Regions from separate parts of the Pandoraea commovens genome, predicted to be linked through region 1. Evidence: predicted binding sites of a transcription regulator. Region 1 holds the regulator's gene; each other region holds the start of a gene.
The links. The regulator LexA, encoded in region 1, represses DNA repair genes until DNA is damaged. The targets are predictions, from matches to a motif close to ACTGTATNNNNATACAGT.
Positions count from the first base shown of each region.

Region 1 (10,318 bases):
GCGTCTTGAATACCGCATTCCGGCTCGCGGCCTGATCGGCTTCCAGGGCGATTTCCTGTCGATGACCCGTGGTACGGGCCTGATGAGCCACATCTTCGATGCGTACGCACCGGTCAAGGATGGTTCGCTGGGTGAGCGTCGTAACGGCGTGTTGATCTCGCAGGACAACGGCGATGCCGTGGCCTACGCCCTGTGGAAGCTGCAGGATCGTGGTCGCATGTTCGTGAAGCCGGGTGACGCCCTCTACGAAGGCATGATTATCGGTATTCACAGCCGCGATAACGACCTCGTGGTCAACCCGATCAAGGGCAAGCAGCTCACGAACGTGCGCGCGTCGGGTACCGACGAAGCCGTGCGTCTGGTGCCGCCGATCGCGATGAGCCTCGAATACGCCGTGGAATTCATCGACGACGACGAACTGGTCGAAGTCACGCCGCAGACGATTCGCCTGCGCAAGCGTCATCTGATCGAGCACGAGCGCAAGCGCGCTTCGCGCGAAGAGAAGTAAAGCCGGCGACGGAAACGCGGCGCAACGGATGAAGAGTCCGTCGCGCTGCGGGATCTGTCTGTTGGAAGAAAAGCCGGTGCCATGCGCCGGCTTTTTGCTTTTGTCATCCCGAACTTTCATCCCCCAATCCGTTGACGTTTCCGGAGTCCTTGCCTGACATGACCGATTTTGTTCGAACCGAAATCCGTGGCCGTATCGGCTTCATCACGCTGACGCGCCCGAAGGCACTCAATGCGTTGTCGCACGACATGATTCGCGCGATGGCTGCCGCGCTCGATCAGTGGCGCGACGATCCCAAGGTGCTGGGTGTCGTGCTGCAAGGCGAGGGTGAGAAGGGGTTGTGCGCGGGTGGTGACATTCGCTACTTCCATGAGGCCATCAGTGCGGGCCGCACCGACATCATGGACTTCTTCGCCGACGAGTATCGGCTCAACTACACGATCGCGTCGTACCCGAAGCCGTACATCGCCCTGATGGACGGTGTAGTCATGGGCGGTGGCATGGGCATCTCGCAAGGGGCGACGTTGCGTATCGTTACCGAGGCGACGCGCATGGCGATGCCCGAGACGGCTATCGGCCTGTTCCCGGATGTCGGCGGCGGGTTCTTCCTTTCGAATCTTGCGGGGCATCTCGGTGAGTACCTTGGCACCACGGGGATCGTGTTCGGCGCAGTCGATGCGTGTGAAATCGGTTTGGCGGACGTGGTGGTGCCGCGCGCGTCGTTGCCTGAGTTGTGCGACCGGCTGGTTAATGGAGACTGGCAGGATAGCGATGCCGTGCTCGACGCGGCACGTACGTTCGCGCGCGAAAGTCTGCCGCCTGCCGGTCTTGCACCCGGCAAGCTCGCACCTCTGCGCAGCGTGATCGATGAGCACTTCGGTCTCGCAGACATGCCCGCGATTCTGAAGGGCCTCAAACTCGAAGCGCGTTGCGAATACTCGGGCTGGGCGGAGGAAACGGAAGATCTGCTGCGCACCAAGCGGTCGCCGTTGATGACATGTGTGGCGCTTGAGCAGGTGCGTCGTGCCCGCAAGTTGTCTCTCGCGGACGAACTGCGTGAAGAGTGGTTGATGATGCGCAGCGTCTTCAATCTGGACGGCCGCACCGGTGCCGAAGGCGTCGAGGGCATTCGCGCGATGGTGATCGACAAGGACCACAAGCCGCGCTGGCAACACGCGAACATCGAAGCCGTAAAGCCGGAAGACGTTGCGCGATTCTTCGACGGCGAGCGTCACGGTGCCGACAATCCGTTGCTTGCGCTGGGGCAGTGACTTACGGCAAGTGAGTCCGTCCTCCGGTCGGAGCGAATAAGCCGCAAGAACCAGCGCGCTACGCTGGCTTCAGCCCGTCTTCGCGCAACGCGCTAACGCGCTGAGAGGCCAGCGCAAAACATCAAACCGCCGCCTGGCAGAACTGTTCGCCAACGGCTTGATCGAGTTTGCGGCAGATGTCGGCAAACGTGCCGACCATCACGATGTGCGACCTGTCTCGATAGACGCGCACATCGTGACCTTCCTGCGTGTCATGCGCTTCACGGCGAGCCTGCTGTTCCCGAACGTTGCGCGACGCTTTCACGGCTTTTCCGGCGGGGCAGCCCCGGCGGGTCGCCGACGCGACGGCGGCTGCAATCGTGCGCGGCAGCGTGGTCGTGCGAGTGCGGTTGGGCACGGTGTAGGAGCGGGCGATGGCGGGTGCCGAAGCGAACGGTCCGGACAGTGCCGAGAGACCGTACACCGCAGAAAGTCGCGTCTGCGATGACACGCGAACCGGCGATTGACCGAGAGACGTACGCAGCAAACCAAAGAGTCGAGCCATGATGCGATCCTTCTTTCAAAGCGGGTCAGAGGGACGTGTCTTGCTGCGAATGGCGTTCATCTCACAAATCGCAGGCGCAGCAGGGCACGGGCGCCGGACCCAGCCCGGCGCAATCAAATACAAATCTTCAGGGAGCGGGGCAAGTCGCTGTGTCGCGCTGCCCCGGTTCGCGATGAGAGACCGTCAGCGGCCGCTCATTGATCGTTCATAGATCGTTGTTGCGAATCAGACCGACCGCAATCCCTTCCAACGCGAAATCACCGCTGCCTTCGTCGACATTGATGTTCTCGAAGTCGGGGTTCTCGGCGATCAGTTCGACGCCACCCTTCACGCGGTGAAAACGTTTGACGGTCACGTCGTCGCCGATGCGTGCTACGACGATCTGACCTTCGCGTGCGTCGGCAGCCTTCTGCACGGCAAGCAGGTCGCCGTCGAGAATGCCCGCGTCGCGCATCGACATGCCGCGCACCTTCAGCAGGTAATCGGGCTGACGCGCAAACATGTTCGGATCGCACTGGAAGTTGCGTTCGATATGTTCCTGCGCCAGGATCGGGCTACCCGCAGCGACGCGGCCGACGAGCGGCAGCGACAACTGCATGAGGCCCATGTGCGGCAGCGTGAACTGATGCGTGCCGCCCGCGTCGTCCAGACGCTTGAGACGAATGCCACGCGATTGACCGGCGGCAAGCTCGATGACACCTTTGCGCGCCAGTGCCCGCAGGTGCTCCTCGGCGGCGTTGGCGGAGGAGAAGCCCAGTTCTGCGGCAATCTCCGCGCGCGTCGGCGGAAAGCCGGTGCGCTCGATCGCTTGCTGAACCAGTTCGTAGACCTGCTGTTGACGGGCGGTAAGTTTGATCATGGCATCACTGTATGGAAGCACAGGTGGCTGTATTTTTGTACAGTGTTTGCAAAAACGCAAGGGAAAACTTCATGTACTGCGTGAAGTTTCCGTCCACCGTGCCCGTCTCGATGCCACTTCCTCGGGTTTCATGCGTTCGTATCGGCCCGGCATCATCCGATGTCACCCCATGCCCCCGCTACGACACAAACCAGCGACGCAACGCGCTATCCAGCCCGTCGATGTTGTTTCCATCGCCGCGCCACGCGATGCACGCATCGGGGCGCAGCAGGAACGAGGGGCCGTCGCCGACCTTCACACAGCGCACGCCGGGCGTCATAGAGGCTACCCGCTGCGATGCCTGCTGCCCTTGCGTCGCATCGAGCAACACCCCGCGTCCGTCGAGCATCGCATCGTAGAGATGTGAGCCATCCGAGAGCGTCCAGTCGCCTGCCAGGCGGCCGATATCAGGATGGGAGACCTCAGAAGCCACCAGGTCGTATCGCGTCGACACACCGGTCATCATCTCTCCGATGAAGCGGTTGACGTCGTCGAAGTCCATCAGTTTGGCGATGAGGTCGCGCATTGCGCCCGATTGCGGGTCCGGACGCAAGATCGCGACTTGCGCGCGCGTGTTCGCCAGCACCGCTTCGGCCACCGGACGCCGCTCTGCGGTGTACGTCGCGAGCAAGCTTTCAGGCATATCGCCGCGAATGACGGCAGCGAGTTTCCAGCCAAGGTTGGCAGCGTCAAGCAGGCCAAGGCTCAAGCCCTGACCGCCAAAGGGCGAGTGAACGTGAGCGGCGTCGCCTGCGAGGAAACCGCGTCCCTGCTGGTAGCTGTCGACGAGACGCGTGTTGTCTGCCCAGCGACTGGCGGCATGCAGCACATTCACGCGCACCTCCTGGCCACTGGTGCGACGCAGGACCGCTTCGATCTCTTCGCGCGTGACAGGCGCTTGCCGATCCTCAGGCGGCCCGGAAAAGTCGAGCATGAACAGGCGTCCGGGCACAGGGCCATAGCAAAACACCCCCCGCTCGGTGCGATTCCATCCGATAGGCAACAAGCGCTCGGGGTGATCGACGTCGGCCGTCGCCTGATAAAAGGTGAGCGTCGGCGTGGTGCCGGGGAACGCGAAGTCGCACAACTTGCGCACGGTGCTGCGCCCGCCGTCGCACCCGATGAGGAAAGCCGCACGCACGCGACCCGGCCCGCCGGGCGAGACCCAGGAGATCTCGACACCGTCATCTGAGGTCTCGATTCCCGTCACTTCATGCTCGCGACGCACCTCAATCCCAAGCGCCTGCGCTCGTGCACCCAGCATGGCTTCCAGTGCAGGCTGATCGACGTGACGGGGCCGCCGGTCGGGGTCGACCTGCGCGTCGCGCCGAATGAGGGAAAGCCCGGCGAAATGGCCATTAAACTTCGAAGCACGGGCACTAAGATCCGCGCCCGTCTGTTGGGTGAAGGCCTGCATGGCCTGTGCGCTGCGTTGCTGCGCGTCGTCGATGGCCGTGCGCATGCCACGACGCAACAGCGCTTCGCCCGCGAGCGGCCCGAACGACAACGCCTTCATCGCCTGACTAGGCGACGCCAGCCGTTCGAGCACGAGCGCGCGTGCCCCGCCGAGCGTCAGTTCGATGGCGGCGAGCAGCCCGACGGGACCGGCACCGACCACTACAACATCAATGGAGTTTGTCATATACTTCGTATAAATATGTACTGAGTACATGTAAACTAGGCCATCAGGAACCCCATGTCAACGCCCACCGATTTGAGATCGAGAAAACGCCTTGCCACCCGGCAGGGCATTTCCAATGCCGCGACACGGCTTTTCCACGAACACGGCTTCGATCATGTGACGGTCGACCAGATCGCGGCGGCCGCCGATGTCGGGCGCATGACCGTCTTCAACCACTTCCCGCGTAAGGAAGACATGTTCTTCGACCGGGACGAGGAGGGGCGCGACGCACTTCGGCAAGCCATCCATGAGCGGGAGGCGGGTGTCTCGCCCGTCGAGGCGCTGCGGTGTCTGGCGCATCGTCTGGTGGCGCAAAACAGCCCCTTCGTGAACTTTTCGGCCCAGAGCCAGGGCTTCATCCGAACGATCGAAGGCAGTGAGACGCTCAAGGCGCGCGCCCGGGCGATCCGGGACGAACTGGCCGACGTTGTGGCGCAGGCGCTCGCCGAAGCGGTCGACCGGCCGACGCCGGACGTCGAAGCCCAACTGGCCGCAGGGCTAATGCTCGCCGCCTGGACGGTCGCCTTCCTCAACGCCCGTCGCACATTCGGTCTGTCGCGGGACACCGCTGAGGCTCAGAAATCCTTCCTGAGCCTTGTAGACAGGGGGTGTGCAGGCGTTGCCGCCGCACTGCACGGCACCCCTTACGTCTGATGACGGCCCCGTCAGCACAATTTCTCTAATCCTTATTCCGGCATAAACAAAAGCGAAAATATTATTTTTAATTATTTAGACGCCCTCATAGACTGGCCTCCTACACACGAGAAGCAAACAAGGAGTGCAAGTCATGAACAAAGCAGCACGGGGATGGAAAGCTAAGAAGCTGGCAGTCGCGCTGGGTGGTCTGGCGCTGGCCGCCGGCATGACGATTCAGGCGCAGGCTGCGAGCCTGTCGCTGCTCAACGTGTCGTACGACCCGACGCGTGAGCTTTACGCCGACTACAACAAGGCCTTCGAGGCCCACTACAAGCAAGTCGCTGGCGACACGGTGACGGTGAAGGCCTCGCACGGCGGTTCGGGCAAGCAAGCCCGTACGGTGCTCGACGGCGCACCGGCTGACGTCGTCACGCTCGGCATCTCGGCCGACATCGACGAACTGGCCGCCGCCGGTCTCGTGAACAAGGATTGGCAGAAGCGTCTGCCGGATAACGCCACGCCGTACACGTCGACCATTGTGTTGCTCGTGCGCAAGGGCAACCCCAAGGGCATCAAGGACTGGAACGACCTCGCCAAGCCGGGCATCAGCGTGGTGACGCCGAACCCGAAGACGTCGGCTGGCGCTCGCTGGAACTACCTCGCCGCATGGCTCTATGCGCTCAAGCAACCGGGCGGTAACGAGCAGAAGGCGCAGGATTTCGTGAAGGCCATTTACAAGAACGTCGGCGTGCTGGATTCGGGCGCGCGCGGCGCGACCACGACGTTCGTGGAACGCGGCATCGGCGACGTGCTGATCGCCTGGGAAAACGAAGCGCTGCTGTCGGTGAAGGACCTCGGTCCGGACAAGTTCGACATCGTGGTGCCGTCGTCGTCGATCCTGACGGAGCCGCCGGTGGCGATCGTCGACAAGAATGTCGACAAGCACGGCACGCGCAAGGCTGCCGAAGCCTACCTGCAATGGCTGTATTCGCCGCAGGGACAGGAGATCGCCGCGAAGCACTTCTATCGTCCGCGCTCGCCGGAAATCGCCAAGAAGTACGAGTCGCAGTATCCGAAGCTCAAGCTCTATACGGTGGACGCCGATCTGGGCGGCTGGACGAAGACGCAGGCGAAGCACTTCGCCGACGGCGGCATCTTCGACCAGATCTACACCAAGAAGTAAGGGCAAGGACCATCGCATGAGTACCGCACTCTTTCCAATGTGGCGCAAGCCAAGTGCCTTGCCGGGCTTTGGCCTGACGATGGGCTACACCGTCGCGTACCTGAGCCTTGTGGTGCTGGTGCCGTTGCTGATGGTCTTCATCAAGGCAAGTTCGCTCGACTGGGCGAGCTTCGTCGCCGCAGTGAGTTCGCCGCGCGTGCTGGCGTCGTACCGCCTCACGTTCGGGATCTCGCTTGCGGCGGCAACGCTGAACGCATTTTTCGGTTTCATCCTGGCGTGGGTGCTGGTGCGCTACACGTTCCCGGGCAAGCGCTTCGTTGATGCGCTGATCGACCTGCCGTTCGCCTTGCCGACGTCGGTCGCGGGCATCGTGCTGGCCGCCATCTACGCGCCGAACGGCTGGATCGGGCGCTGGTTCGAGCCGCTCGGCATCAAGATCGCCTTCACGCCGCTGGGTATTTTCGTGGCGCTCACGTTCATCGGCCTGCCGTTCGTGGTGCGCACCCTGCAACCGGTGCTCGAAGAGTTCGAGCGCGAGCAGGAGGAGGCCGCAGCATGCCTCGGCGCGACTCGCTGGCAGACGCTGCGTCACGTGATTCTCCCGGCGGTGCTGCCCGCCTTGCTCACAGGGTTTGCGCTGGCGTTCGCCCGTGCGGTCGGTGAGTACGGCTCGGTCATTTTCATCGCGGGCAACATTCCGATGGTTTCGGAAATCACGTCGCTGCTGATCGTGACCAAGCTCGAACAATACGATTTCGCTGGCGCGGCGGCGCTCGCCGTGGTCATGCTGCTGATCTCGTTCGTGCTGCTGTTACTTATCAATACGCTGCAATGGTGGCTGCAACGCCGCCATTCGGGTCGTCGCGCCAGTGGCGTGTGATGTAAGAACCTCGAAGAGAACGTTTCGATCATGTCCGATTCACTCGCACTCTCGCACGCTGTGTCGCAAACGGTGAAGGCTCGCAAAGCCGATCCGACCGACGAGCCCGCGTACGTCAAAGCCGTCCTGATTGCGGTGGCGCTGCTGTTTTTCGCGTTGTTTCTGGTGCTGCCGCTCGCGTCGGTCTTCGTGACTGCGCTGGGCAAAGGGCTCGCGCCGTATTGGGAGGGGCTGACAAACGATGACGCACTCTCCGCGATACGTCTGACGTTGCTCATCGCGGTCATCGCCGTGCCGCTTAACCTGGTGTTCGGGGTGGCGGCGTCGTGGGCGATTGCGCGCTTCGATTTCAAGGGCAAGAGCGTGTTGACAACGCTCATCGACTTGCCGTTTTCCGTCTCGCCGGTTGTAGCAGGTCTCACATTCCTGCTGATCTTTGGCCGTCAGGGTCCGCTGTGGGACTTTCTCGACGCGTACAACCTGAAGATCGTGTTCGCATTGCCGGGACTGGTGCTTGCAACGGTGTTCGTCACGTTCCCGTTCGTTGCGCGCGAACTGATTCCGCTGATGCAGGCGCAGGGCAGCGAGGAAGAAGAAGCAGCGCGCGTGCTGGGCGCAAGCGGCTGGCAGGTATTCACGCGCGTGACGCTGCCGAAGATCAAGTGGGGCCTGCTGTACGGCGTGATTCTCTGTAACGCACGCGCTATGGGCGAGTTCGGGGCGGTGTCGGTCGTCTCGGGGCACATTCGCGGTGAGACGAACACGCTGCCGCTGCACGTGGAAATTGAATACAACGACTACCACACGGTTGGCGCATTTGCGGCGGCGTCGATTCTCGCGCTGCTCGCACTGGCCACGCTGGGGCTGAAGCTCTGGGCGGAACGCAAGCTGGCGCAGGACAAGGCCGCGCGTCGCGAAGACGCCGTGCAGGCCTGAGCGGATATTCACGCATAGCAGACAAGTCGCGTCGAACAGCATCGAGGAGCAAGACAAATGAGCATCCAGGTACAACAGGTTTCCAAACACTTCGGCGACTTCGCCGCGCTCGACGACGTCAGTCTCGAATTCCCCACGGGGGAACTGGTCGCGCTGCTCGGGCCATCGGGCTGCGGCAAGACGACGCTGCTGCGCATCGTCGCCGGGCTGGAGTTTGCCGACGCGGGGCGCGTGGTCCTCAACGGCGAGGACGTCGATTCGGTGGGCACGCGCGAGCGTCAGGTCGGCTTCGTGTTTCAGCACTACGCCTTGTTCCGTCACATGACGGTATTCGAGAACGTGGCGTTCGGTTTGCGCGTGAAGTCGCGCCGCGATCGCCTCTCGGACGCGCAGATTCGCAACAAGGTGCATGAGCTGCTGGGCCTCGTGCAACTGGACTGGCTGGCCGATCACTATCCGGCAGAGCTTTCGGGCGGGCAGCGCCAACGAATCGCGCTCGCACGTGCACTGGCTGTCGAGCCGAAGGTGCTGTTGCTCGATGAGCCGTTCGGCGCGCTCGATGCCAAGGTGCGCAAGGAATTGCGCAGCTGGCTGCGCCGTTTGCACGACGAGCTTCACATCACGACGATTTTCGTCACGCACGATCAGGAAGAAGCGCTCGAAGTGGCCGATCGCATCGTGCTGATGAATCGGGGCAAGGTTGAACAGATCGGCGCACCGCAGGACGTCTACGACACCCCGGAGAGTGCGTTCGTGTACGAGTTTCTCGGCGCGGCGAACCGTCTGTCGGGCGAGTTGCAGACGCACGACTTTATTGCGGACGCGGGCAAGTATCGCGTCACCGTGCACAAGGACGATCTGCCTGCCGTGCCGCAGGACGGGCGCGCGATTGCGTATGTGCGTCCGCATGATCTGGCATTGGTGCCTGCGGGCGACGGCGGCCCCGGTATCGACGTGGCGGTGCGCCGCGCGATTCCGCTGGGCGGTACGGTGCGCGTGGAGCTTGCGGCACCCGGCGACGCCGTGTGGGAAGCCGAACTCACGCGCTCGGGCTGGAAGTCCCTCGGCGCGGGCGCGGGGACGACGCTGCGCGCGGTGCCGCGTCAGTTGCGCGTGTTTTCGGCGCAGGCATAACGAGCGGTAGCAGCGGTGGGAGCTGTACAAGCGGTACACGTCAAAACTACAAGCGGTACTTCATCCATAGACGTCACGGACAGACAAGCAACAGGGCGGAGTTAGATCATGAATTTCCAGCAATTGCGCTACGTGCGCGAAGCGGTTCGGCAGAACCTCAATCTGACGGAAGCGGCCAGTGCGCTGTACACGTCGCAATCGGGCGTGAGCAAGCAGATCAAGGATCTGGAGGACGAGCTCGGCGTGGACGTCTTTGTGCGTCGCGGCAAACGCCTCACGGGCCTGACTGAGCCGGGCAAGGCGGTGCTGCAACTGATCGAGCGCATGCTGCTCGACGCCGAGAACCTGCGCCGTGTGGCGCGTCAGTTCGCCGATCAGGACAGCGGGCACCTTGTGGTCGCCACCACACACACGCAGGCGCGCTACGCACTGCCGCAGGTGATCAAGCAGTTCACGAGCGTCTTCCCGAAGGTACATCTGGCGTTGCGCCAGGGCAGCCCGCGCCAGATCGCGCAGATGGTCATCGACGGCGAAGCGGATATCGGCATTACGACCGAGGCGCTTGATCGCTTTCCCGACATCGTCACGTTCCCGTGCTATTCATGGCATCACGTGGCTGTCGTGCCGAAGGAGCACCCGCTGGTCGG
Region 1 is NZ_CP102780.1:2,515,896-2,526,213, forward strand. Features, by position in the region: gene typA (translational GTPase TypA) at 1-508, shown strand, start outside; gene NTU39_RS11725 (enoyl-CoA hydratase/isomerase family protein) at 667-1,779, shown strand; gene NTU39_RS11730 (hypothetical protein) at 1,901-2,323, opposite strand; gene lexA (transcriptional repressor LexA) at 2,529-3,182, opposite strand; gene NTU39_RS11740 (FAD-dependent oxidoreductase) at 3,361-4,863, opposite strand; gene NTU39_RS11745 (TetR/AcrR family transcriptional regulator) at 4,918-5,556, shown strand; gene NTU39_RS11750 (sulfate ABC transporter substrate-binding protein) at 5,690-6,721, shown strand; gene cysT (sulfate ABC transporter permease subunit CysT) at 6,738-7,601, shown strand; gene cysW (sulfate ABC transporter permease subunit CysW) at 7,632-8,537, shown strand; gene NTU39_RS11765 (sulfate/molybdate ABC transporter ATP-binding protein) at 8,595-9,671, shown strand; gene NTU39_RS11770 (CysB family HTH-type transcriptional regulator) at 9,780-10,318, shown strand, end outside.

Region 2 (10,318 bases), 1.9 Mb from region 1:
AAGACTTGAGCGTGTTCGGTGGCGGCGCGTTGTACGAAATCGGGCAACAGCGCACGGGCGGCGTCGGCCAGCGCATCGACGAGGGCGAGGGCGGCGGGGGACGGCGCACGGGCGTCGCGCGTGATGACGCCAAAGAAGAACGGGATGTCGGCGTCGATGGGGCGCACAGCGACGTCGGCCAGCGGCAGACCGTAGGCCGTCACCGGTTCGAGAACGGCCACGCCAAGGCCAGCGCGCACGGCGGTCATCGCATTGATCGACGCGTTCGTCTCAATGAGACCGGCCGGTGCGACACCCGCTTGTGAGAACGCCTGATCGAGGCGACGGCGCAGACGATACGGATTCTGCATGGTGATGATGCGACGCCCGGCGCACTCGGCCAGCGGAAGACGGTCATGACGGGCCAGCGGGTCGTCGCTGCGCACGGCTGCCACGCAGGCCGATTCGCCGATCCAGTGCACGACGATGCCGCGATGCTCCAGCGGCAGGCTGGTCACGCCGATATCGGCTGCACCGGTCAGCACGGCATGTACGACCTGCTCGGGCGACGTGCTGCGCATCTGAATCTGCTGGGCGTCGTGGGCGAGGCCGGGCAGCGCGAGCGCGGCGGGCAACAGCCCGGCGGCCAGCGCCGAGGTGGCGGCCACGTGCAACGGACGGGTCTGGCCGCGCGCGATCTCGTCGGCGCGGGCGCGAATCTGCTGCAAACCGGCGAGTACGTGCTCGACGTCTTCAAACAGGAGAAAGCCTTGTTCCGTGGGCGTGACGCGGGGGCCGCTGCGCGTGAACAGGGCGTAGCCGATCTCGGCTTCGAGCTCCTGAATCATGCGGGTGATGGCAGGCTGCGAGCGCCCGAGCAGACGCCCGGCTGCAGTGATGCTGCCGGTCGACATGACTGCCGCAAAGGCTTCGAGTTGGCGTAATTCCATCTGGCTCGGTGTGGGGACGAGAACGGGGCGCGTACCCCTACGCGCCCCATCTCCGGTCATCGACGACGCCAGGGCTGTCGATACCGCAACCTGTTGTATTCGGATTGCGTATTCTTCGACCTGCAGCATGCGTCTTGCAAATACTTAATATTTATATGCTCATGACCCGAAGTGGAAAGGAGGGTTTTGCCTAGGTGACGCAAGGGGGAAAAGAAATTGAGTGGGCCGGAAGGCCCTGGGAAGCGTCTCGCCGGGTGAGACGACAGCGTGTCGCTTCAGGCGATTGGGCATGCAGAACGTGGGGTTTTTCGTCTCATGGCCTAAGACGAGAGGTGCGTCGGACTTCCGGCGAGGATGCCGCGTATGCGACGCGTGGGGGGAGCTACCGGACGTCGAACGGCAGCCGAAGCTGGTCGGGATCTTCAGGACGCGGCTGACGGCGACGCAAAAGCGCCACACTTCGCGGTTTCTGGGGCGCGGCGTCGGGTTGCTCGACGTGGCTAAGACGAAACGCAGGTCGGGTGAGGTGCAGCACCGTCAATGCGGCGGGGGCCGTGGATTCTGCATCCCGTGAGGCAGCGAGACGTCGACCCAGCAAGCGGTAGATGTCGGGGTCGAAGCCGGTCGCGGCAGGCATGTTGTCGACCAGCGCGTCCAATGCATCGCGCGACGCAACGCTGCCCAGATACTGCCACCGGTCGATGACGTGATACTCGACGTTGTTGTCGCCATGCTCTTCGATGGCGATAGGGCCGTCGTAGGGCCACGTTTCGAGTCGCAGCGTCGCGAGAGCTTCGCGTGTGCGCGCTGTGTGGTCTGACAGCGGCGCGTCGCCCACGCACACGCCGTCGCAACGTTTGACCTGATAGCCGAAGCAAGGACGCCCCTTCGCGACCTTCTCCAACCCCAGTTGTGCGCAGCACAGACGATGTTCGTCGGCCAGCGCACGCAATGCGCTCTCTGCACCGTTGCGCGACGAGAACGTGCCGTACAGCGATTCGGCACCGGAAAAGTCCACCGTCTTTGCGCTCACGAGCTGCGGTGTGTCGCTTTCCTGCGTCAACTGCCAACTGTAAAGACTTGCGGAGCGGCGCAGCATCCGGTTGTGCACCGGTTGCAACTGTTTGACCAACTGCGATTCAAGCAACAGCGCACCGAGTTCTCCGACCGTGCGCCGCACTTCGACGCGCCGGATTTCCTGCGAGATGCGCAGATCCTTGGCGACCTGATGATCGCTGGAGAAGTGCGAACGCACGCGCGCACGGACGTCTACGCTCTTGCCGACGTATAACAGCGTGTCGCCTTCGCCATAGAAGAGATAGACGCCAGGACTGGCGGGCAGCGCGTCGATGGCTTCGTCCGGCAATTGCGGCGGCTGGCTCGACCGCTTCGTCACGCGTTGCACCGCTTGTCCGATCAGGTCGGGCGTATAGAGCGTGTGGAGTTTTTGCCAGAACTGCCAGAGCAGGTCGGCGTCGGCCAGAGCGCGGTGACGGCCTTGCGGTGCGAGGCCGAAGCGCGCGATCAGCGCGTCTAGCCCGTGCCGTGCGGCCGACGGAAACAGCAAGCGCGACAGACGCACCGTACACAGGACATCCGCCTGAAAACCGATACCTGCGCGGCGGAATTCGTTCTTGAGAAAGCCGTAATCGAAGCGGGCGTTGTGGGCGACGAACAGCTTGCCGTGCAGACGCTCGGCAAGCCCTTGCGCGAGCGTGTCGAACGAGGGCTGCCCGCGCACCATCTCGTTGGTGATGCCCGTCAGCTTCTGAATGAAGGGCGGGATCGGCTCGGCAGGATCGAGTAGCGTGCTCCACTGTTCGATGCCGTGGGGGCCGACTTCGACCACGCCGATTTCGGTGATGCGATCCTCAAGCGCATTGCCCCCGGTCGTCTCCAGATCGACGAAGACCATCGGTGCGGGCAGCGAACGGGCGAGCGCGTCCGGATCGATCCCTTCAGGCGGGATGAACACGGCATTGGCGTCTTCGACCACGTTCTCGAACACTTGCAGGACCTCGTTTCCGGTGCGTGCTATTCGCCGCTCAGGCCGGACACGCCGAACCACCGGCGGGGGCCGTGGACATCAGCGCCGACGCACCGGCCATGAACGACGAGGTATCAGCCTCGTCTGCCGCCGGTTCGTCGTCCGCGAGCGCGGTGAATGTGGCTACGATGGCGCGAAAGACGGCAGGCGCCGGGGCGTCAGGCCATTGCAGATCGACGGCCGCGTCGAGCGACGGCAACTCGCCATCGCGGCGCAGTGCTTCGTCGCCGGGCAGACGCAGCAGGCGTGCCAGCACCCACGGCTCGTGACGTGCCTGAAGTCCGATATCCGCTTCCGCTTCGTCGGCAATCGCGACCAGCGTACGCCAGTCGAGCGATATTGTGTCGATGTGGATGTCCCCAGGCACGACGGCCGTCAGACGTTGCTGCGCATAGCGCGCGGCGATCTCGCGGACGATGCCCACAAGGTCGCGTTCGGCGGCGCTCAGCGCCAGTTGATCCCAGTCGATGGTTTCCATGAGATGTTCCTCGATTGGAGGACATCATACTGTATAAAATCACAGTGTGCACAGCACGTATCCGGAGGGTGAACGCAGTGAAGACAGTGAGGGCTGGGGACAGGCTCGTCGCGGCGGTTCCGTCGTGTAATACTCTGCGCCATTCTTCTCGCACAGGAGCACGCCTCCGATGTTGACTCTGTACACCTTCGGCCCGGCATTCGGGCTGCCCGATGCAAGTCCGTTCGTCGTCAAGGCGGAGATGCTGCTCAAGCTCGCCGGGGTGCCGTACCGCACCGACCGTGGTGGCTTTCGGCGCGCGCCGAAGGGCAAGTTGCCCTATATCGAGGACGACGGCGAGATCATCGCGGACTCGACGCTGATCCGGTTGCACATCGAGCAGAAGTACGGGTTCGACTTCGACGCGAGTCTGACGCCCGAGCAGCGAGGTGCGGCGTGGATGTTCGAGAAGGCGCTCGAGGATCACTTCTACTGGTATGTCGTGCAGGCACGCTGGTGCGACGACGAGAACTTCGCCATCGGACCGGCGTCGTTCTTCCGTTCGATTCCGTGGCCGGTGCGTCCTGTCGCGCAGGCGGTGATCCGTCGCAAGATCCGCAACACGCTACATGGGCAGGGCACCGGGCGTTACAAGCCTGAGGAAGCGAGCCGGATATTGGCGCGGGGTTCGCAGGCGGCCGCGCAGATGCTGGGCGACAAGCCCTATTTCTTCGGCGACAAACCGTGTGGTGCCGACGCCACCGCGTTCGCCTTTATCTCAGGCGCGATGTCGCCGGCGTTCCGTATGCCGTTGCGCGATGAGATCGAGCACCATCCGAATCTGACGGCCTACGTCGCGCGTATGCGTGGTGAGTTTTTCCCTGAGCTTGCCTGAGCGGCACCTGAATGGGGCGGGGGCTGCATCGACGGACCCCGCGCCGTCAGCCCGCTTCGGACGCCGTCTCGTCGCTCGGCAGCACGTCGGATAGCACGAGATTGCGCCCGGAAATTTTCGCGGCGTAAAGCGCCCGGTCGGCGCGCATGCACAGGGCTTCGAGGCTTTCGCGTTCGAGCCAAGTCGCCACGCCGCCGCTCAGCGTGTAATGGCAGACCCCGAAGGGGCCCGCCACCAGATGACGGCTCGCCTGCGTGCGAAGCCGCTCCGCAATACGAATCGCTCCCGGTGTGTCGGTGCCAGGCAAGAGCACCGCGAACTCCTCGCCGCCGAGCCGTCCGAAGACGTCGCCCTCGCGCAGACTGTCGCGCACCAGCTTCACGAACTCGCGCAACACCGTGTCGCCACCCGCATGGCCGTGGGTGTCGTTGATCGACTTGAAGTGATCCAGATCGATGACGACGATGGACAGCGGCCAGCCGCGCGCCACCGCCCGCACCATCTCCTGACGCGCGAGCAGATCGAAGTGCTTGCGTGAGAGCGCGCCCGTCAGATAGTCGCGGTTGGCGGCTTCTTCGGCCGTGGCGAGCATCGCATCGTGAATCATCAGCACGGCGCCCATCGTCATCGCGGGCATCACGATGGTGCCGATGGTCAGCATGATGGTGTTGAACAGCGTCGGCGCGAACACGTCCGGACCGGGCGCGGGCGTCCATCCGAAGATCGCGCCCCGCACGATGTGTGCCACGGCAAACGCGGCTGCCATAGCGGCCGTCAGCCAGTAGTTATAACGATGACGGCGCGGTGGCACGTGACGCAGGATCATCACCGACACGGCAAGCAGCCAGATCGCGTGATACGCCGAGACGATCACCACGCGTAGCTGCGGATTGTCGATACCGTAGTAGAAGAAGAGGATTGCCGCCGCGAGTATGCCGAGCGAGGCTCCCAGCGCGTGCCAGTGCGGCCGCTGGCCGAGAAAGCGCGCGCATCCGGCGAAGTAGAGCAGCAAGCCGCCCGCCAGCGTCAGGTTCGCGACGGGGATCGACAGGAAATCGGGAACGACGCCGCGCAGTGCAAACAGCGGTAGCGCGACGAGAACGGCGACATTGGCGAGCGACCATTCCCGAACACCGGCCACGCGCGAGCGTAGCAGGGAACCCACGATCAGCAACATCATGAAGCTGAGCAGTGAGGTGATCGCGAGCAGGGACGTCGTCAACATGGCAATGGCCAATGCGTGGGGGCTGACATGTGTTGAGCATTGTAATGTACGCCGCGACGCGCGTTACATTCCATTAAGGGCGACGCCAGTAGAATGACCGGGTTAGTCATTTCTGCTTCGAGGAATTTTCGTCTATGCCGACGACCCGATTCAACGTATCCCGTCCTTCCCTCCTTTCCCTCGTTTCCCGCCACCGCGTGGTGATTCGCGCGACCGCGCTTGTCCTCGGTGTGGCCGCCGGACTTAGCGCAGTTTCGGTGCACGCGCAGCAGGAGCCGATGCGACGCCGTGCCGCGCAACCGCCGTTATTCTCCACGCCAGCGAGCGGTGCCGAGGCAGGCACCGCGCCGGCGGCCGACATCAATCGCGACGTGCGCCCGGCGCTCGAAGCGGCCAACCTGTGGTTGGGGCTTGCCGACATCAACCGTGGGCAACAGAGCTGGGATCAGGCCGCGCCGGTGTTTCAGCGGGCGATTTCGGCCGAGGACTGGACCGCGAATCTGCAAGCCGCCCGTGGGCCGTTGGGGAAAGTGAAGTCACGCAAGACGCTGGACGCGGTCTTTACCCGCACGCTGCCCGGGCAGCCGGATGGGGAGTACGTTGTGATTCAGTACGGGACGGTGTTCGAGCACAAAGCCGAAGCGCATGAGATGGTCACGATGGTCTTCGGTCTGGACGGTCGCTGGCGCGTCGCTGGCTATCTGGTGCGTTGAGTTCAGCGACTGAGCCACTACTCAGCGCGGCAGCGCTGGCTCGACGATGTCCATCGTCGTCTCGACGTGGGTGCGGGCGATCTGCTCGGCAAGCGCTTCGTCATGCGCGCGCAGGGCCGCGACCAGTTCGCGGTGCTGCTGATTGGTGGCGCGCAGTTGCTCGTCCGAGAACATGACGGGCACGCGCAGCGCCCAGTAATAGAACTGTGTACGTTCGTGAAACTGCGCGATCACGACGTTATCTGCCGCCTTCACGATCAGGTCGTGGAATTCCGTATTGAGACGATTGAGCGCCAGACGCGGCAGATTGGCCGTCGGCTCCATCTGTTCGATGAGGGCATCGAGCGCGTCGCACATCTCGGGCGAGATTTTGCGGGCCGCCAGCCGGGCGGTCTCGGATTCGATGGCGATGCGGCTCTCGAAGATGGCGCGCACGGGCAGATGATCGGCCCCCTGGACTTCCCAGCCGCGGTTGCGGGCGATAAAGCCTTCACCTTGCAGGATCAGCAACGCTTCGCGCACAGGCGTGCGGCCAACGCCCAGCAATTGAATCAGATCGTCCTCGATGAGGCGCTGCCCCGGCTTGAGCTCCGAAGCGAGAATCATTCCGCGGATCTTGCTCCGCACTTCACCGGTAATCAGGTTGCTGGGCGCTTTCATCTGATGCTTGTGTCTTCCCTAGAGCCGGCGCGTGCGCCGTGTACTTCGACTTCGGTGAGCGTTGCCGGTCTCGCCGGACCGCTCATGCATGAGGCTGCACGATGTAGGTGTCATGCATGCATCCGGGCGCGTCGTGCGCCCCGTCCCCCATGCCGCTGCGGATTTTACCGAGTTTCTTTCCGCACCCCGAAAACCATTCCCAAAAGGTCAAAGTCATGCCGGTTATGGGCGACAGGCATGAGGCCGGTCCGGTTTTGCACAATTCTTTTGGTTTCCGAAGCGAGGACTCGCTTATACGCACGTTTGAAGCGTCGGAAAAATACCATAACGCCAGACGTAGCGGGGGTTCGCGCTTACTCACTTGTGGTGTGAGCGCCCACCGTCATAGCGTTGCGGGTGCCGAAACATGCGAGGCGCAGTCGCTTTGGAAAATTGCTAAAGATGTGAAGCAAGCGCCTCGAATAACCCCTCAAAAATGATGGGTATTCGGCAGCCGGTTCGTCCGGGCTTCCGTCCGCGTTTGCCCGTTTTCGTCTGTATTTCCCAGCATGCGGGATTTGGCCGACGCCGCATGCGCTCGATCAGCGAGCAATGACGGCGATTTGTTTGTGAAAACGGGCAAATGAGAATAATTCAGGGGGATTGTTGGTGGAATCGGTGCAAACCCCGCCGAACATGCGGGTGCCCGATTGCCCTTGACCCCGCCTGTCGCACCACGCCAGCGCTGCCCTTCGGGAAATGGCGTCGCATGGCAGAATCGACGCAGCCGCATTCGTCTTCTTCGTTTTCCTGTCTCGTTGACTCATCGACTCATGCCCTCATCGCTTTCCCAGTGCATGCACCGCCTGTCGCGTCTGTCGCGATATGCCGTTGCGACCCTGCGCGCCGGTGCGCTCGTCAGTTTCGTTTCGCTCGTCGCAACGAGTGGGGCGAGTGCTGCGAGTCCGGACAGCAACGCCGGTCCCGCTTACGGTCCGGAATTGCAGGGCTTCGATTATCCGTATCCGGTCAATCGCTTCGACTTCACGTCGCAGCGCACGCCCCTGCACATGGCCTATCTCGACGTGAAGCCGTCGCAGCCGAATGGCCGGACCGTCGTGCTGCTGCATGGCAAGAACTTCTGCGCTGCGACCTGGCAGGAGACGATCGACACGCTGTCGGGCGCAGGCTATCGCGTCATCGCGCCGGATCAGATCGGCTTCTGCAAATCGAGCAAGCCCGCGCAGTACCAGTACAGCTTCCAGCAACTGGCGAACAATACGCATGCGTTGCTCGCGTCGCTAGGTATCAAGACAGCGACCATCGTCGGCCATTCCACCGGCGGCATGCTGGCTGCGCGCTACGCGCTGATGTACCCGGGCGAGACGCAGCAACTGGTGCTCGTCAATCCGATCGGTTTGGAAGACTGGAAAGCGCTGGGCGTGCCGTCGAAGACGGTAGACGAGTGGTTCGACCGCGAGTTGCGCACGAGCGCACCGGGCATCCGTCGCTATGAACAGGCGACGTACTACGCCGGGCAATGGAGCGAGCGCTACGAGCCGTGGGTGCAGATGCTCGCGGGCATGTATCGCGGCCCGGGCAAGCGCATCGTCGCATGGAATTCGGCGTTGCTCTACGACATGATCTATACGCAGCCGGTCGTGTACGAACTCGGACAGATTCGCGTGCCGACGTTGCTGATGATCGGAGACAAGGACACCACCGCCATCGGCAAGGATTTTTCGCCGCCCGAGGTGCAGGCGCGCATCGGGCACTACGCCGAGCTGGCCAAAACCACGCATGCCCGCATTCCCGGTTCCACGCTTGTCGAATTCCCCGATCTGGGGCACGCCCCGCAGATGCAAGACCCGGCGGCGTTCCACAAGGCACTGCTCGCCGGGCTGGCGGCGCTGCACTGATCGACGCGTAACTGGCGGGCGGCGTCAGAGGTGCTTGTAATAGAACGTAGTAGCGCAGAAGCCGCCGTCAGGCATGAGGGCGAACTTCGGCACGTCGCCCGCGCGCTGCCAGCCGCTGCGCTGGTAAAGACGCTCGGCATCGCCGCCGGTGACGGTGTCGAGCACCAACACGTGGCGCTCAAAGGCACGTGCGACGTCGTCCAACGCTGCCATCAGTTGCGCCGCCACGCCCTGGCGTCGTGCCGAACGGTGCACTAGCATCTTGGCGACGTCGGCGCGGTGCGGCTGATTCTCAGGCAGATCGAGGATCAGTTGCACCGTCCCCACGATGACGCCGTCGTCTTGCTCACCGGGCGCACCGTGTGCTTTGTGACGCGCCACGAGCAAGACCCGTTCTCCACGGTCGACGCTTGCGGCCACCTTGCGCCAGAACGCGGTCGCGCGCTCACGCGTGAGCGGCAACATGAAGCTCACCGACGCGCCGCCTTCGACGCAATCGATCAGCACGTCGGTCAGCGCATCGACGGCGGCCAGCGCCCGATTGCCATCGAGTCGTTCGATAACGAGACTTGCAGGAAGGGGGAGCGGGGCGGCGTCGTTGGACATCAGGGCGTTCTCCGGGGAGCGACGAACGGCAGCGTCACGAGCCCGACGAGATAGCGGGCGGTGGCTGACGTAGGGTTGTGAAAGCCGATCGGTTGATCGAGACGCATCGCAAGGCAATCGCCGGTATCGAGTCGCCACGTGGTGTCGCCGAGCGTGATTTCGATGGTGCCGTCGACGACCCAGATCTGCTGCCAGACTTCGTTGTCCCGCGCGCCGGTGTCGTAAGCGACACGCTCGCCCGGCGGGAACTGCACTTCCACGAACTGGAGCGGCGACGGTTGCGCTGGCGAAAGATTGCGTCTCACATAGCCGGAATCCGGATCGGTCCAAACCGGCTGGTCCGCATGACGGGCGAGCGGCGAGGGCGGCGCGTCGTCCTGCGACTGATCGTCGAAGAGCGATGCCAGCGTGACGTCGAGCGCAGTGGCGAGTTTGTCCAGCACGTTGGCGGTGGGGCTCGTTTGTGCACGCTCGATGAGCGAGATGCTTGAGCGACTCACGCCGCTGCGCTCAGCCAGCGTATCGAGGGAATAGCCGCGCTCGCTGCGCAGATCGCGCACCCGACGGGCAATGCGTTCGTTAATATCCATGCTGTCCAGTTTACTGGAAATTAATTTCTAGTAAAATGGATGTCACTTGATGCGTTGCCCACCTTGCTTGCAGGACCACTGACATGACTTCCCCGACGCCGCTCACGCCGCTGACAATACGCGACGCCCTCGATGCCGATCTTCCGGTGATTCGCGACATCTACAACGACGCCGTCGAGCACACGACGGCCATCTGGAACGAGATCCTGGTGGATCTGGACAATCGTCGTGAGTGGCTGGCTGCGCGTCTGAAGCGCGGGTATCCGGTGATCGTCGCCGAGCGCGACGGCAAGACGGT
Region 2 is NZ_CP102780.1:4,458,475-4,468,792, reverse strand. Features, by position in the region: gene NTU39_RS20110 (LysR family transcriptional regulator) at 1-929, opposite strand, end outside; gene NTU39_RS20105 (exonuclease domain-containing protein) at 1,312-2,937, opposite strand; gene NTU39_RS20100 (DUF2471 family protein) at 2,975-3,454, opposite strand; gene NTU39_RS20095 (glutathione S-transferase C-terminal domain-containing protein) at 3,624-4,328, shown strand; gene NTU39_RS20090 (GGDEF domain-containing protein) at 4,375-5,553, opposite strand; gene NTU39_RS20085 (DUF4019 domain-containing protein) at 5,688-6,266, shown strand; gene NTU39_RS20080 (GntR family transcriptional regulator) at 6,288-6,926, opposite strand; gene NTU39_RS20075 (alpha/beta fold hydrolase) at 7,739-8,824, shown strand; gene NTU39_RS20070 (GNAT family N-acetyltransferase) at 8,849-9,430, opposite strand; gene NTU39_RS20065 (helix-turn-helix domain-containing protein) at 9,430-10,020, opposite strand; gene NTU39_RS20060 (GNAT family N-acetyltransferase) at 10,104-10,318, shown strand, end outside.
Region 2: the regulator LexA is predicted to act here: its motif matches at 3,483-3,500, upstream of NTU39_RS20100 (DUF2471 family protein).

Region 3 (10,318 bases), 480 kb from region 1:
CGTGCCGCACTTTTTCGCCGCCCATGGCCAAGCTGGGTGCCCACGTGGCCGCCCTCGGTATGCACTTCTATACAGGCAAGCAGTTCCCGGATGATTATCGCGGCAGTATCTTTATTGCTGAGCACGGTTCGTGGAATCGCAGCAGCAAAGTGGGATATCGGGTCGTTCGTGTGGTTCTGGATGCGAAAGGCAACGTCAGCAAGCAGGAAGTTTTTGTGCAGGGGTGGTTAGGTGACGGCGACGCCGTGTGGGGTCGCCCCGTCGATCTGCTGACCCTGCCGGATGGCTCTCTCCTGATCAGCGACGACCATGCCGGAGCGATATATCGAATCACGTACCGAAAGCCATGAGGTATCGCGATGACGCATTTCACGCCAATGGGAAACATCATCAGGCCTACGCAAGGAACTGACCCCAGGCCTGCCCGGTCAACGAAGCATGGTACTCACGGCACCGCTGGAACATATCGCCCCACATTCAGCGCGACGTTTTCGCCGTCCCTGCCCTCTCCGCAACTACGCCCATACAACATCATGACTCAACGCCTACTCTCGTTCCTGCCGTCCTCGTTGACTTCGTATCTGGTGACGCTCCTCGTGCCTGCCGCCATGCTGGCCGGTTGTGCAGCGCCTTCCGGCGGAGGCGCCAATCCCGCATCGGGTACGCCGGATAACACCGCGGCAGCGACCGCCCCTGCCGACATTCTCGGCACCTGGCAGTTGATGAAATGGGAAGGCACGAGCGACGCGCCGAAGCTGCCGGAAGGCCGCGCCATCAACCTGACCTTCAATGACAAGGGGGCTTACTCCGGCACCGGCGGCTGCAATCGCATCTTTGGGCAATACGCGATAGGCCCCGGCAAAGGACAACTCAGCATCCAACCCCCTGCCGCCACTCGCATGGCCTGCCCGGATTCGATGGCTTTCGAAGACCGCTACCTCAAGACGCTCGCCAGCATGACCCGCTTCGAACGCCGCGACACGCAATTGATTCTGAGCGCACCGAACGGCCCGACACTCACCTATGCATCGCAAACGTTGCTTAACCGCACGGTGGCAGGTATGAGCGGGGCAGCAACGACGGAAGATCGAATTCTCGACGTCGATTCCCAGATGGCGGACTGTGTCGGCGTGGCGCCGCGCAAGTGCTTGCGTGTGCGCGCCGCCGACGACTCCGGCAAATCGCAGTGGGAACTCTGGTATGCCCACATCGATGGCTTCGAGTGGAAGCCCGGCGTAGAATACCGCGTGAAAATTCACGGCGAACCTGTCGCCAATCCGCCCGCTGACGCGTCGAGCATGCGCTGGACGCTCGTCGAAGTCATTCGGGAAACGCCTGCTCGATAACCATTCCAAATGAACGCAGTCGCTTATAAATCCAAGACCCTGACCGCCGGTCTCGCCATGCTGTTCGGGACGCTCGGCCTGCATCGCTTCTATCTGTATGGCTTGCGCGACCGCTTCGGCTGGGCCCACATTGTGGGCTCGGCATGCGGGGTGGCGGGCTGGGGACTTCTGGTCACAAGCGAACTGCATTCCTTCGCAGGCTGGATACTCACGATTCTGGGTGCCATTTCGCTGTTTTCGGCGTTTCTCGCGGCGATTGTCTACGGCTTGCGTCCCGACGAGCGCTGGAACGCGCAGTTCAACACCCACGTCTCGAGCAAGTCGCAGTCGGGCTGGATCGCGGTCATCATCGTCAGCGTGTCGCTGTTTGTGGGCGCCATGCTGATGATGGTCGGTTTGGCCGTCGCATTTCAGACCTACTTTGAAATCCACGACACGCCGAATCGCCTGTCGCAGTAAAAACCGATCGTGACGCCCACTCCCACCGCCCCTTCCGATCGACCGACGCTGGGCTTCGTCGGCGCCGGGCGTGTGGCTCGTGCGCTCGCGCAAGCCGCGACCCGCGCCGGATATGAAGTAACGATCGTTGCTAGCCGGCGTGTCGAAAGTTCGAGGCGTATTGCGACGGCCTTGCCCAATTGCGAGGCCCTCGGCATTGAACGCTCGGAGGACATGAGCGACATCTTTTCGCGAGCCGATCTGGTCTTCCTGACGGTGCCTGACGATGCCATAGCGACTTGCGCTGCGCACCTCACGCCGCGAGCGGGCCAGGCGCTGGTACATTGCAGCGGTGCATCCGAGGTTGGGTTGCTCACGCCCGCGACGCGCCACGGCGGGCGAATTGGCGGCTTCCATCCGCTTTTTCTTTTCGCAGGACTCGACGACGACGCGACGCGCTTGCAAGGGTGCGCCATTACCATCGAGGCCGAAGCGCCGCTGAACGACATCCTTCAGCGTCTCGCGAGCGATATTGGCTGCCGCCCCTTGTCGATCCCGGCGGGCGAGCGCATGCGATACCACGCGGGCGCCAACTATGCAGCCAGCTTTCTGCTCTGTCTGCTCGACGAGGCGACTCACCTCTGGAACTCCATCGGCATGCCCGAAGGCGATGCGCAGGATGCTATGTGGCCGCTGGTCATGGGCACGCTCAACGCAGCGCGCGAACGCGGGCTCCCGGGCGCGCTTGCCGGACCGGTGTCGCGCGGCGACGCCAATATCGTTGCCCGCCACGTCGAAGCGCTCGCAGCCATGGGTGGCAATCATGCAACGCTTTACTCGCTGCTGACCCTGCGCGCCATTCATCTGGCGCGTCAACGTCCGAACCCGGATAACGCGGCCCTCGACGACATCGCACGGGCGATCGCACCCTTTATCCCTCCGGTCACGCCCGGAAGTCGTACATAGTTTTAGCCACGCCTCGCAAAAGCCCCACCCTATCGCCGCGACCCGGATCGTCAGCGCCACCGGGCCGACGAGTGCCAGCGATATGCCGCTCACCCCATTCTTCATAGCTCGCCTCCATCCAAATACTGTACAAAAACACAGTATAATGACAAGCATTCCCTGCGGCCGTCCGATGGCCGTGACAGGGACAGCTATTCAGGAGATGAGTCATGGCATCCTCATTCGCGCCGCCCCCGTCGCGCAAGGGCCGAGGCGCCACCGCCAATCTCGAATCGCGCTTTTCAGCGTTCCGTCGCGAGAGCGATGAGACCCGCCATGAATCGGACGCTGCCCAAGAATGTGAAGTCAAATTCGTGACTCAGGTCGCACTGGAAAACGCGCGAACGATCATGTCCCGCAACACTTCGGCGGACATCCCCTTCGATCGCTCGATCAATCCCTACCGTGGATGTGAGCACGGCTGCACCTATTGCTTTGCGCGCCCCACGCACGCCTACCTGGGGCTCTCTCCCGGTCTGGACTTCGAGACCCGTTTGTACGCGAAACACAATGCAGCAGAGCGTCTTGACGCAGAGTTGCGCAAGCGCGGTTATCAGCCCGCCTTACTTGCGCTGGGCGCAAACACGGATCCTTATCAGCCAATCGAGCGGGAATACGGGATCACACGCAGCGTCCTGGAAGTGCTGGAGCGTTTTGGGCACCCTGTCGGCATCACCACCAAGTCGGCGCTCGTCACACGCGATATCGACATTCTTTCGCGCATGGCCGCGCGCGGGCTGGCACGAGTCTTCATTTCGGTGGGAACGCTCGACGCGGATATCGCCCGCAAGATGGAACCGCGTGCGAATACGCCGTCGCGACGCATCGATGCCATCCGCAAGCTGACGGATGCAGGTATTCCGACAGGCGTCATCGTCGCGCCGATCGTGCCAGCGCTGACCGATTTCGACATCGAGCGAGTGCTGACGACCGCAGCCGAAGCGGGCGCAACCTACGCTGCGTACGTGATGTTGCGGCTTCCCAGAGAAGTGCACGACGTCTTCGTTGAATGGCTGGAAACCAATTACCCGTTGCGGGCTCGTCACGTCATGAGTCTGATCGAGCAAGTGCGAGACGGAAAGCACAACAGCTCAGAGTTCGGTACACGGATGAAAGGCACCGGATTACACGCCGAATTGATTCGGCAGCGCTTTCACCTGGCCGCACGCAAGTTAGGGCTCAATCAGGCCAGACCGCCCTTGAGAAACGATCAGTTCTGCGTCCCGGAATTGCCGCCACAGAACAGCGGACCGGCCACTGCGGCAGATCCACAGATGCCGCTTTTTTAGACAACGCGCTCACTCGTCAACGTGAACGGTGAGCGTTTCCTTGATTTCCTCCATGACGACATAGCTTTTCGACTGCACGGCACCGGGCAGTTGAAGAAGAATGTCGCCCAGCAATTTCCGGTACTCGGACATCTCGCGGATGCGCGCCTTGATCAGATAGTCGAAATCGCCCGAAATCAGGTGACATTCCATGACCTCCGGAATACGCAGCACCTCCCGCCGGAACTGGTCGAACATGTTGCCGGATTTGTGGTCGAGCGTGATTTCGACGAACACCAGCAGTGCCGCGCCCAGCGCCGCCGGATTGACGCGGGCGAAGTAGCCCATGATCACGCCGTCTCGCTCCATGCGTTTCACGCGCTCGATGCACGGCGTGATGGATAGACCGACCTGCTCCGACAGGTCCTTCATCGACATTCGGCCGTCCTGTTGGAGCAACGTCAGGATGCGTCGGTCGAGCCGATCCAGTGTCCGGACGGATTGCTGCTGCACTCTCATGATTTTTTCCTGAATTCAGGCCATATACATTAACTAAACCTATGATTCCGAGAATAGCATGCTAATTATTACTGCATAACTATGGTTTTACAGGAGTCAACGCAATGAAGGTCATCGTTCTCGGCAGCGGCGTCATCGGCGTAACCAGCGCCTACTACCTGGCAAAGGCCGGGCATGACGTCACGGTGCTCGACCGTCAGGCAGGACCGGCGCTCGAAACCAGCTTCGGCAACGCTGGTCAGATTTCGCCCGGATATGCGTCCCCGTGGGCCGCACCGGGGATTCCGGCGAAGGCCGTCAAGTGGCTGTTCCAGAAACACGCCCCGCTCGCCATTCGTCCGGACGGCACCCTCACGCAGTTGAAGTGGCTGTATCAGATGCTGCGCAATTGCACGCCGGAGCGCTATTCCGTCAATAAGGAACGCATGGTGCGGATCGCCGAATACAGCCGCGACTGCTTCCGTGAGCTGCGTGCAGAGACCGGCATCGCCTACGAAGGCCGTCAGGCGGGCACGCTCCAATTGTTCCGGACCGAAGATCAACTCGCAAACGCAGCGCGCGATATCGCCGTGCTCGAAGAGGCAGGCGTGCCGTTCGAACTCCTGGACAGCAAGGCGCTCGCGACCGCAGAACCGGCGTTGGCGGCCGTATCGCACAAGCTGACCGGCGGCCTGCGTCTGCCGAACGACGAGACCGGCGACTGCCAGATGTTCACGACGCGTCTGGCGGCCATGGCTGAAGCGCTCGGCGTGAAATTCCGCTACGACATGCCGATCGACGGCCTGAACGTGGTCGGCGACAAGATCGAGGGTGTGGTTTGCGCCGGTTCACTGCAACGTGCGGACGCCTATGTCGTCGCGCTCGGCTCGTACTCCACGCCATTCCTGCGCGGGATCGTCGATATTCCGGTGTATCCGCTCAAGGGCTACTCGATTACCGTACCGATCGTCGATGCGTCGCGCGCACCGGTATCCACCATCCTGGATGAAACCTACAAGATCGCCGTGACTCGCTTCGACGACCGTATCCGCGTCGGCGGCATGGCAGAAGTCGTCGGGTACAACAAGCGCCTGAACCCCGCGCGCCGCGCCACGTTGGAGATGGTCGTGAACGATCTGTACCCGGGTGCAGGCAACACTGCGGAAGCGTCTTTCTGGACGGGCCTGCGTCCGATGACACCGGACGGCACGCCGATCGTCGGCGCGACGGCGTTGCGCAACCTGTTCCTGAATACCGGACACGGCACGCTCGGCTGGACGATGTCCTGCGGGTCGGGCCAACTGCTGGCCGACCTGATGTCGGGACGCCGCCCAGCCATTCTGTCCGACGACCTATCGGTGGCGCGCTACAGTGGCGCGTCCCATGCGCAGGCCGAACCGGCCTTCGCCTGACCTTCCAGACGGCACCTTCGGGTGCCGTTTTTGTTTGGGCATCACGTGTTGTCGAATTCGCTGTTCGTAGTCACATCACAACAAAGGAGACGCATCATGAAGATCGGTGTACCCAAGGAGATCAAGAACCACGAGTATCGCGTAGGCATGACGCCCGCAGCTGTACGCGAAGTGGTGGCACGCGGGCATGAGGTGTGGATCGAGACGCAAGCCGGTGAAGGCATTGGGATGGACGACACGGCGTATGCCGCCGCAGGCGCCCGCATCGCTGCCAACGCCGTCGACGTCTTCGATCGCGCCGAACTCATCGTCAAGGTCAAAGAGCCGCAAGCCGTCGAGCGCGCCAGATTGCGGCCTCATCACACGCTTTTCACGTATCTTCACCTCGCTCCCGATCCCGAGCAGACGAACGATCTGATCAAGAGCGGTGCCACGTGCATCGCGTACGAAACTGTGACGTCCGTAAATGGCGGCCTCCCGCTGCTCGCGCCCATGTCCGAAGTCGCGGGACGCATGTCCATCCAGGCTGGCGCAACCGCGCTCGAAAAGACACACGGGGGGCTTGGCTTGCTGCTCTCAGGTGTGCCCGGCGTCGAAGCGGGCAAGGTCGTCATTCTCGGCGGCGGTGTCGTGGGTACGAATGCCGCGACCGTAGCCGTCGGCATCGGGGCGCAGGTCACGGTCATCGACAAATCGGTCGACGCGTTGCGACGCCTGAGTGCCCAGTTCGGGGGACGCGTGCAAACGGTCTATTCGACGCAGCACGCGATCGAAACGCATTTGCGCGATGCAGATCTGGTCATCGGTGGCGTCCTGATCCCGGGCGCCGCCGCACCCAAGCTCATCACGCGGGCGATGCTGGGTCTGATGCGAAAGGGTGCCGTGATCGTGGACGTCGCCATCGATCAGGGCGGTTGCTGCGAGACGTCGCATGCGACCACGCACGCCGACCCGGTCTACGTGGTCGAAGGCGTGGTGCACTACTGCGTCGCCAACATGCCGGGGGGCGTGCCGCGCACGTCGACCTTTGCACTGAACAACGTGACACTTCCGTTCATTCTGCAACTGGCCGATCACGGCGCTGTGGCCGCCATGCGCGCCGATCCGCATTTGCTGGCCGGACTGAACGTAGCGCGCGGCATGGTGACCAACCGCGGGGTAGCCGACGCGCTCGGACTCGTCTACCACGATCCGCACGCAGTCCTGGCGAACCTGCCGGCCGCAGCCTGAGCTTAAGCCGGATGGTGAGAGCCGTCGGGGTGGCACGCGATGCTCGTCATCGGGCGTCACCCCGGCCTGGCGCAAATCCGCCGCCAAACCGCTCACCGTCCGGCCCCGCCACGCCTTGCGCTTTGGACATGGGCGCACTCACTTCGTTATACTTCCTCCATCTCGACGGCGCCCGCCGACCAACCGGCATGGAGGGCACGCTCAGCCACTCGGCATTCCGCCTGCCCGAGCCGTCAACGTCTATGAGCAAGTGATGAACGCCGACCCGCAAGAACTCAATAAATTCAGTGAATTGGCCCACCGCTGGTGGGATCCGCACAGCGAATTCAAGCCGCTGCACGAGATCAACCCGTTGCGCCTCGACTGGATCGAACAGCACGTCCAGCTGCAGGGCAAGCGCGTGCTCGACATCGGCTGCGGTGGCGGCATTCTGTCGGAATCGATGGCGCGTCAGGGCGCACGCGTCAAAGGCATCGATTTGTCGCAAAAGGCGCTCGGGGTTGCCGATTTGCATAGCCTGGAAGCTGGCCTTTCCATTGAGTACGAAGAAATCGCCGCCGAAGCGCTCGCGGCGCGTGACGCAGGTACGTACGACGTGGTGACCTGCATGGAAATGCTCGAACACGTGCCGTCGCCGGCATCGATCGTCGCTGCGTGCGCAACACTCGTGAAACCGGGCGGTCATGTGTTCTTTTCCACGCTCAACCGCAATCCGAAGGCATGGCTGCTCGCCGTGGTCGGTGCAGAGTACGTACTGCGGATGCTGCCGCGCGGCACACACGATTACGCCAAGTTCATCCGCCCGTCGGAGTTGGCGTCGTTCACCCGTGCGAGCGGCCTGACAATCCGCGACATGCGTGGCCTGACCTACAATCCGATCAGCAAACGTTACGCGATCAATCGCGATACCGACGTCAACTACATGGTCGCTTGCACCCGCGACGCCTGATATGTTCGAGCCCCCCGTCCGCGCCCCCTCCTCTTTCGACGCCACGTCAACGCTGTTGCACGGCGAGATTCGTGCTGTCCTGTTCGATCTGGACGGCACACTCGCCGACACGGCCCCCGATCTCGTCGCCGCGGTCAACAAGGTGCGTACCGATCGTGGTCTGCCGCCCGGCCCTTACGAGACGTTGCGCCTGCAAGCGTCACATGGTGCACGCGGATTGATCGGTAGCGCGTTCGGCGTGACCCCCGACGATGCGGCCTTCCCGGCGCTGAGAGACGCATTCCTTGCCAACTACGAAGCCGCGTTGTGCGTGCAAAGCCGCTTGTTCGAAGGCATCCCGGGCTTGCTCGCTGCCTTGAGCGAACGTGGCATGCCGTGGGGCATCGTGACGAACAAGGCCGCGCGCCTGACCAATCCGCTAGTCAAGCTGATCGGGCTCGCGGACGGCGCAACCTGCGTCGTCTCGGGCGACACGACGCCGCATAGCAAGCCGCACCCTGCGCCCCTGCTCTACGCAGCCGAGCGTATTGGCATTGCGCCTGCCCACATCGTGTACGTTGGCGACGACCTTCGCGATGTGCAGGCCGGCAAGGCGGCCGGAATGGCGACGATTGCTGCGGCCTACGGTTATTGCGGCGACTCGCTCGCGCCTGCTCAGTGGCAGGCGGATGCTGTCGTCGAACGCGCGGGCGCGATCGCCCCGCTGGTGATGGCGTTGGCGTAAGCCTCCGCCCCTTCGCCTGCCAGGACGTCGCCGCGAAACTCGCGGCGCGTTCTGGGAATGTCCCGCCGCGCCTTGGTGGCGCCGCGTATGCTTCATAGGCTACTTACGGGAGACCGCATGGCCGAACAAGCGAACGATCGCGAACCCTCAAAAACTCCCCCCGCAGGCAGCACCCGCGTTCAGCAAGGCCTCGCCCGCGCGCAAGCGCTTGGACGCGACCCGGACGTGCGCCGCCGCGCACGCAAGACCGGGCTATGGGCCGCAGGGATCATCGCCGTATTTGGGGTGGTCGGCTACTTTACGGTGCCGGCCGTGCTCAAGCATTACGCCGTCGACAAACTCTCCGCTTATCTGGAACGGCCGGTGAGCGTCGGCGACGTCAGTTTCAATCCATACACGCTGCGTCTCGATCTGCATCAGGTGCATATCGGCGACAAGACACCCGGCCAACCGTTCGTCGATATCGGCGAATTGCGGGTGAACGCCTCGTGGAGCTCGCTATTCCGCTTTGCCCCGGTGATCGGCGAGTTGTACGTCGACACGCCCGTCGTGAACATCGTGCGCACCGCGCCGCAGCGGTTCAACTTCTCGGACATCATCGATCGCGCGACGTCCGGTCCGCCCTCGCCCGAACCATCGAAGCCTGCGCGCTTTGCACTGAACAACGTACAGATCAAGAACGGCACGATTCGCATCGACGATGCTTATCAGAACGAAAAGCACGTTGTCGACAATCTGCAGGTCGGCGTGCCATTTATTGCCAACCTGCCGGCCGACACCGATATCTTCGTACAGCCGTTGCTGCAGGCGTCCATCGACGGCTCGCCGCTGCATATCTCAGGACAGACCAAGCCGTTTGCCGACTCGCTGGAGTCGACCGTCGACATCAAGCTCGACCGGCTCGACGTGCCGAAGTACCTCGGTTACGCGCCCATGACCGTTCCCGCGCAAATCAAGAGCGGTGCGATCAGCACCGATCTGAAACTGCGCTTTACGCGAGACAAGGACGGCAACCACGTAGTCCTGACGGGAACTGCGGGGTTGGCTGACGCAGTGGTCAACGAAGCTAACGGCTCACCGCTCGTTGCGGTCAAACAAATTGACGTCAAGCTGGGCAAGGTCGAACCGCTGAGCAACATCTATCACGTCGACAGCATACGGATCGATGGCCTCGACCAGCATGTCACGATGGAGAAGGACGGGTCGATCAACGTCGTAAAAGCCCTGCTGCCGCAACGGCCGGTGCTGAAGGCTGTCGGCAAAGCGGTCGACGAAGCGGCGGCATCGCCCAAGGCGAGCGAAGCGGCAAAGTCCGCACCGAAGGTGGCTGCCGAACAAACGGCACGCCCTGCCACGCCCGCATCGGCGGCTGAAGCCGCGCAGGCGAAGGCTGCGGCCGCAGCGCAACCGTTGCCGCTCGACCTGCTCGTCGGCGAGGTTTCTCTGGT
Region 3 is NZ_CP102780.1:2,033,262-2,043,579, reverse strand. Features, by position in the region: gene NTU39_RS09625 (PQQ-dependent sugar dehydrogenase) at 1-350, shown strand, start outside; gene NTU39_RS09620 (META and DUF4377 domain-containing protein) at 534-1,346, shown strand; gene NTU39_RS09615 (TM2 domain-containing protein) at 1,356-1,805, shown strand; gene NTU39_RS09610 (Rossmann-like and DUF2520 domain-containing protein) at 1,815-2,750, shown strand; gene NTU39_RS09605 (PA0069 family radical SAM protein) at 2,960-4,078, shown strand; gene NTU39_RS09600 (Lrp/AsnC ligand binding domain-containing protein) at 4,088-4,576, opposite strand; gene NTU39_RS09595 (D-amino acid dehydrogenase) at 4,681-5,967, shown strand; gene ald (alanine dehydrogenase) at 6,064-7,197, shown strand; gene ubiG (bifunctional 2-polyprenyl-6-hydroxyphenol methylase/3-demethylubiquinol 3-O-methyltransferase UbiG) at 7,451-8,146, shown strand; gene NTU39_RS09580 (HAD-IA family hydrolase) at 8,148-8,870, shown strand; gene NTU39_RS09575 (DUF748 domain-containing protein) at 8,988-10,318, shown strand, end outside.
Region 3: the regulator LexA is predicted to act here: its motif matches at 2,875-2,892, upstream of NTU39_RS09605 (PA0069 family radical SAM protein).